3 regions of the Klebsiella electrica genome follow, and region 1 is predicted to be linked to each of the others. Evidence: predicted binding sites of a transcription regulator. Region 1 holds the regulator's gene; each other region holds the start of a gene.
The links. The regulator Fur, encoded in region 1, represses iron uptake genes when iron is present. The targets are predictions, from matches to a motif close to ATAATAATGAGAACNACTATCAA.
Positions count from the first base shown of each region.

Region 1 (2,273 bases):
ATAAAGGATGGCGTCAAGCTGAGCGAATGAGACTGAATCGGGCAATGGCCATGCGATACCGGATGCAATAAAGCGCTGAAAAAGCGTATGTATTGTGGAATGACTGAGACCGAGGCGCTGAGCGATGGCCCGGATGGTCAGTTTATCTTCAAATCTTAAACGCAGGGCATCAGGCAAATAAGAACGGAAGCAGGGAATATCTTTTGTTGTCTGGGAATTCATCGTTCGTGTCCATCAAAATAGATGGGCGCGATTGTTGCCAGACAGGACAATTTTCACAAGACGTCGCAGATGGGGCGCTTACGGAAGAGTCCGCGTATAGCCTCGATGCGATGTACACCGTACAGGACGGCCGGGCAAAAGGAACGCTGTTTAAACTGCACTTTACCCAATACGACAACCACTCCGATATCCCGAGCTGGAGCGGTGGCTATGGCAACATCTTCCAGGATGAGCGTGACGTGAAGTTCATGGTTATCGCTCCGTTCACTATTTTCTGATGCCGCTGCGGCAGATGTAAATCTGCCGCAAACCTGAGAGGTTAATTATGAAGAAGCTATTGCTCATCGCGGTTATGGCATCGGGTCTGGTTGCCTGCACGCAGGCTCCCGCGCCGAAGGAAGATTCGAAACTAAAAGAGGCTTATAGCGCCTGTATCAATACGGCAGAAGGGAACCCGGACAAGGTTCAGGCCTGCCAGAGCGTTCTGGACGTGCTGAAAGAAGAGAAACAGCATCAGGCGTTTGCCAACCAGGAAAGCGTGCGCGTTCTTGATTACCAACAGTGTATTCAGGCGACCCGTACCGGTAATGATCAGGCGGTGAAAGCGCGTTGCGATCGCATCTGGAAAGGGATTCGCAGCAACAACACGACGAAATAAAACGGACGACAGAGTGAAAACGGGCGGAGCATTATCTTCGCCCGTTGGCGTTTCAGCGTTGATGTTCCGCCGGTTGATAAGTGCAGCGCGCATCAACCACCATCCCAGGGGGTAAGACGGAATGCGGTAACGTCAACTCGCGTACGAGGGCAGGGGGCGCGGCAGATTTCGCGCATAAAAAAAGCCAACCGTCAGGTTGGCTTTTTGCGGTTCACGCGGTGGGAAATTACTTTTCCAGCGCGTCGTGTGCATGTTCATCTTCACGGCAGTCGCCTTCCGCACAGTGACCGTAAAGGTACAGACTGTGGTTGGTCAAACGGATGCCATGACGGTGGGCGATTTCACGCTGACGCGCTTCGATAGACTCATCGCTGAATTCGATCACTTTGCCACAATCGAGGCAAATAAGGTGATCGTGATGATGCTGCTGGGTCAGTTCGAAAACAGATTTACCGCCTTCGAAGTTGTGACGAGTCACAATGCCCGCATCATCAAACTGGTTCAGCACGCGATAAACAGTAGCGAGACCGATCTCTTCACCCATGTCGATCAGGCGCTTGTATAAATCTTCCGCACTGACGTGATGGTTATCCGGTTCCTGCAGGACTTCCAGGATTTTTAATCGAGGAAGTGTGACTTTCAGGCCAGCCTTCTTTAATGCGGTATTGTTGTCAGTCATGCGGAATCTGTCCTGTTGCTAAACGATCTACTTCCATCAGCGGAAGTAATACAGAGAATCACCCGATGCAATGCGTCTCATTATAGAACTGCTGTCGTCAAATGAAAACTGCAAGTATCGGGCCTTGTATGCTGTCAAAAACGAGGCCCCAGCTACAAACTGCGTCACCTGACCTCGTTAAATCAGAGGACATTGTACAGATATGTGATTAAAAGTTAAAAACTTGTAGCTATTTGTTTGATTGCTTCTATCTATTAATGCGGCGAAACTTTACGGTAACGCCGCACAATCATCAGGCATTTTTAATTTCTTCGAGGTGCAGTTCTTCAGAGACCTGCTTAACCCACTGGCTTACGCGTTCGTTGGTCAATTCCGGCTGGCGGTCTTCATCGATAGCCAGACCGACGAAGTGATCGTCATCCGCCAGGCCTTTAGAGGCTTCAAAATGATAGCCCGCTGTCGGCCAGTGGCCAACGATGGTGGCGCCGCGCGGCTCAACGATATCGCGAATGGTGCCCAGCGCGTCGCAGAAGTATTCCGCGTAGTCTTCCTGATCGCCGCAGCCAAACAGCGCAACCAGTTTACCGTTAAAGTCGACCTCTTCCAGCGTCGGGAAAAAATCATCCCAGTCGCACTGAGCTTCACCGTAGTACCAAGTCGGAATGCCGAGCAGCAGGATGTCGTAGGCTTGCAGATCTTCTTTGCTGCTCTTGG
Region 1 is NZ_CP041247.1:3,756,954-3,759,226, reverse strand. Features, by position in the region: gene tnpA (IS66-like element accessory protein TnpA) at 1-222, opposite strand, end outside; partial or broken gene Electrica_RS17965 (ChiP family protein) at 306-500, shown strand; gene chiQ (ChiQ/YbfN family lipoprotein) at 548-880, shown strand; gene fur (ferric iron uptake transcriptional regulator) at 1,107-1,559, opposite strand; gene fldA (flavodoxin FldA) at 1,852-2,273, opposite strand, start outside.

Region 2 (2,273 bases), 1.9 Mb from region 1:
CGCCACCCGGCAGGCGTTAAGCGATCTGATGGGCAACAGCAGCGAGTTACGCAATCTGAAAGCGGCCGACTTCACCGATGAAAAATTCGGTGTGCCAACCGTCACCGACATTATCAAAGAGCTGGAAAAACCCGGCCGCGACCCGCGTCCGGAATTTAAAACCGCGAAGTTCGCCGATGGCGTGGAAACCATGAACGACCTGCTGCCGGGCATGATCCTTGAAGGTGCGGTCACCAACGTCACTAACTTTGGCGCCTTTGTCGACATCGGCGTGCACCAGGATGGCCTGGTGCATATTTCGTCGCTGTCAAATAAATTCGTCGACGATCCGCATACCGTCGTCAAAGCTGGCGATATCGTGCAGGTTAAAGTGATGGAGGTCGACCTGCCGCGTAAACGTATCGCGCTGACCATGCGTCTGGACGAGCAGCCGGGCGAGAGCAACGCCCGACGCGGCGGCGGTAACGATCGTGCGCAGGGCGCTCGTCCGGCGGCAACAGCGGCGAAACCGCGCGGTCGCGAGGTACAGTCAGGTGGCAACAGCGCCATGATGGACGCACTGGCAGCGGCCATGGGTAAAAAACGCTAATCCCTCCCCGGCCCCTCATTGCAGGGGCCATTTTTCCCGACCCTTTCTCTGACCCAATAGAGGGTTACTGCAAAACCGCTTAGCGGCGGCGAATAAAGGCGGGTAAATAAGTTAATTCTCAAGGTTTCATTTTATTAACCAATGAAACCTTAATTAAACATTAGATGACAAAATAAATATTCCCCTTATTTATCGCTACAGCGCAGACCTTGCGCCATATCAAAGAAGCAGCATATTTCCGGCAAATGGTGCTTATTAAGCCATTTATGTATTGATGATAAAAACCATTATCATTATCATCATTTGCAGTAAGTTTCTGTTTTTCTCCGTTGGCTATGCTCTCCGGTGCTGTGCGATGAGCGCACACGGAAAACTCTCGTTCAGTTAGCGATTACAGGTAGGCCCTATGCAATTCACTCCTGATAGTGCGTGGAAAATCACGGGTTTCTCTCGCGATATTAGTCCGGCTTATCGTCAGAAACTGTTGTCTCTTGGCATGCTGCCAGGATCCTCTTTTAATGTGGTCCGCGTCGCGCCGCTCGGCGATCCCGTACATATCGAAACCCGGCGCGTAAGCCTGGTATTACGCAAAAAAGATCTCGATTTAATAGAACTGGAAGCGGTCGCACAATAACACCTGATCCGGTACTCAGAGTCTGAAATATGAAAAAGTTAACTCTTGGTTTAATTGGTAATCCGAACTCCGGTAAAACAACATTATTTAATCAGCTTACCGGTGCCCGTCAGCGCGTCGGCAACTGGGCCGGGGTCACCGTCGAGCGCAAAGAAGGGGCCTTTACCACCACCGACCACCAGGTCACGCTGGTGGACCTGCCCGGCACCTATTCGCTGACGACTATCTCTTCACAGACCTCTTTAGATGAGCAGATCGCCTGCCACTATATCCTCAGCGGCGATGCCGACATGCTGATTAACGTGGTCGACGCTTCAAATCTGGAACGCAACCTCTATCTGACACTGCAATTACTGGAGCTGGGCATCCCCTGCATCGTTGCCTTGAATATGCTGGATATTGCCGAGAAGCAAAAAATCCGCATCGACGTTGACGCGCTGGCGGCCAGACTGGGTTGCCCGGTGATTCCGCTGGTCTCGACTCGCGGACGCGGTATCGAAGCTTTAAAAATGGCCATCGATCGCCACCAGCAAAATACGTCGCTTGAACTGGTGCACTACCCGCAGCCGCTGCTGCGCGAAGCCGAAAAGCTGGCTCAGGAGATGGTGCCGGAGATCCCCCAGCGTCAACGCTGCTGGCTGGGTCTGCAAATGCTGGAGGGTGATATTTACAGCCGCGAGTATGCCGGGAACGCTGCGCATAAGCTCGATGATGCCCTGGCGAATCTGCGCGCGGACATTGACGATCCGGCGCTGCATATCGCGGATGCCCGCTATCAGAGCATTGCCGCCATCTGCGATGCCGTCAGCAACACGCTCACCGCTGAGCCGAGCCGTTTCACCACCGCGATGGACAAAATCATCCTCAGCCGCGTGCTGGGACTGCCCATCTTCTTATTTGTCATGTACCTGATGTTTTTGCTGGCGATCAACATCGGCGGCGCGTTACAGCCCATCTTTGACGCCGGTTCCGTGGCTATCTTTATTCACGGTATTCAGTGGCTGGGCTATACCCTGCATTTCCCGGACTGGCTAACCGTTTTCCTTGCCC
Region 2 is NZ_CP041247.1:361,488-363,760, reverse strand. Features, by position in the region: gene Electrica_RS01625 (Tex family protein) at 1-589, shown strand, start outside; gene feoA (ferrous iron transporter A) at 996-1,223, shown strand; gene feoB (Fe(2+) transporter permease subunit FeoB) at 1,253-2,273, shown strand, end outside.
Region 2: feoA (ferrous iron transporter A) is a predicted target of Fur. The motif match lies at 867-889, and genes of this name have one in related genera.

Region 3 (2,273 bases), 2.4 Mb from region 1:
GTCGGGTCCAGCCCCATCATAATGACAATAAACGAAGGCAGCATCGTGACCGCACGACGAAACCACAGCGGAATATGGAAGCGAATAAAGCCCTGCATAACGACCTGTCCTGCCAGCGTTCCCACCACCGTCGATGACAAACCAGCGGCCACCAGACTCAGGCCAAAGATAGTCGCAGCCGCGTGACTTAACAGCGGTTCCAGCGTCAAATATGCCTGATCGAGGTCGGCAATCCCGGTGTGGCCGTTAAAGTGAAATGCCGCAGCGGCGGTGGCCATCATCGCCAGGTTAACAAACCCGGCAATGGTCATCGCAATCGCAACGTCCCAACGGGTGGCGTGATAACGCTCTTTGCGCGTACCATCGTGCAGATTCTGCGTTAACGACGAGTGTAAATAGATGACGTGTGGCATGATCGTCGCGCCAAGCACACCGGCGGCCAGGAACACGGCTTCACCGTTCGGCAAACTCGGGATAATCATCCCTTTCGTCAGCGGCGCCAGCGCCGGTTGGGAGAAAATCAGTTCCACAATATAGGCGACGGCAACAAACAACAGTAAACCGCCGATCGCTTTTTCCAGCGGCTTTTGCCCGCGACGCTGCAACATCAGGATCAAGAAGGTGGCAATCCCGGTTAATACCGCTCCCTGCAGTAACGACACGCCAAGAATCAGCTTAAAGCCAATGGCTGCGCCAATAAATTCGGCGAGGTCGGTCGCCATGGCGATAATTTCCGCCTGTACCCAGTAAAACCACACCACCGGACGCGGATAGTGATCGCGAATCTGTTCCGCCAGATTCTTACCCGTAGCAATACCGAGCTTTGCCGATAGCACCTGAATCAGCATCGCCATCAGATTTGCCCATACCACCACCCACAGCAGTTGATAGCCAAAGCTGGCGCCCGCCTGAATATTGGTGGCGAAGTTGCCGGGATCGATATATCCAATGGCAGCAATGAACGCAGGCCCCATCAATGCGAGCTTCATCTTGCGCGCTGCGCGACCGCTGCTATTCTCAACGCGACTGCTAGTCATTTTCTGCCTCTGAAATATAGCCTTTGCTATGTTTCATGTTATCAAAATGCGAATGATTATCAAGTTCGTTTAGAAAGATGATCATTATTGCTTTGATAGGCGGGAACGATAGCGGCTAACAACGAAAAAAGTGGCATTGATGAATTCGCATCTCGCCGATTCACAGATTAGTACAATCTAAGCAACTTTTAAAACCTTTACGCTACATAACAAAAATGTATGTTTGATCACTAATTTGGCGATTGGTCACAGTTCATTGCAATAGTGTGGATTTGATCTCGTTTTCTTTGGTCTTGTTACATAGAATGTGCACAGAAATCTAACCTGCCTCATATTTGGAGCAAATATGGACCGCGTCTTGCATTTTATCCTCGCGATCGTAGTGGTGGCTATACTGGCTCTTCTGGTCAGTCATAACCGTAACCAAATTCGCATTCGTTATGTTATTCAATTACTTGTCATTGAAGTTTTGCTGGCATGGTTCTTCCTGAACTCTGATATCGGTCTGGGTTTTGTGAAAGGCTTCTCCGAGATGTTCGAAAAACTTCTCGGCTTTGCCAACGAAGGGACCAACTTCGTTTTCGGTAATATGAATGACAAAGGCCTGGCTTTCTTCTTCCTGAAAGTTCTGTGCCCTATCGTCTTTATCTCTGCGCTGATCGGTATTTTGCAGCATATTCGCGTCCTGCCAGTCGTCATTCGCGCCATTGGTACCGTGCTGTCCAAAATTAACGGCATGGGCAAACTGGAATCATTCAACGCCGTCAGTTCCCTGATTCTGGGCCAGTCAGAAAACTTTATTGCCTATAAAGATATTCTGGGCAAAATGTCGCGCAACCGGATGTACACCATGGCTGCGACCGCGATGTCGACCGTTTCCATGTCTATCGTCGGTGCATACATGACGATGCTGCAGCCTAAATATGTCGTGGCTGCGCTGGTGCTCAACATGTTCAGCACCTTTATTGTCCTGTCGCTGATTAACCCGTACCGCGTTGAAGAAAAAGAAGAAAACCTGCAGATGTCCAACCTGCATGAAGGTCAGAGCTTCTTTGAAATGCTGGGTGAATACATTCTGGCGGGCTTTAAAGTTGCCATTATCGTTGCCGCCATGCTGATCGGCTTCATCGCCTTGATCTCCGCGCTGAACGCCCTGTTTGCTACCGTTACCGGCTGGTTTGGCTACAGCATCTCCTTCCAGGGGATCCTTGGCTACATCTTCTATCCGGTTGCCTG
Region 3 is NZ_CP041247.1:1,403,591-1,405,863, reverse strand. Features, by position in the region: gene Electrica_RS06805 (Nramp family divalent metal transporter) at 1-1,037, opposite strand, end outside; gene Electrica_RS06800 (NupC/NupG family nucleoside CNT transporter) at 1,384-2,273, shown strand, end outside.
Region 3: Electrica_RS06805 (Nramp family divalent metal transporter) is a predicted target of Fur. The motif match lies at 1,078-1,100, and genes of this name have one in related genera.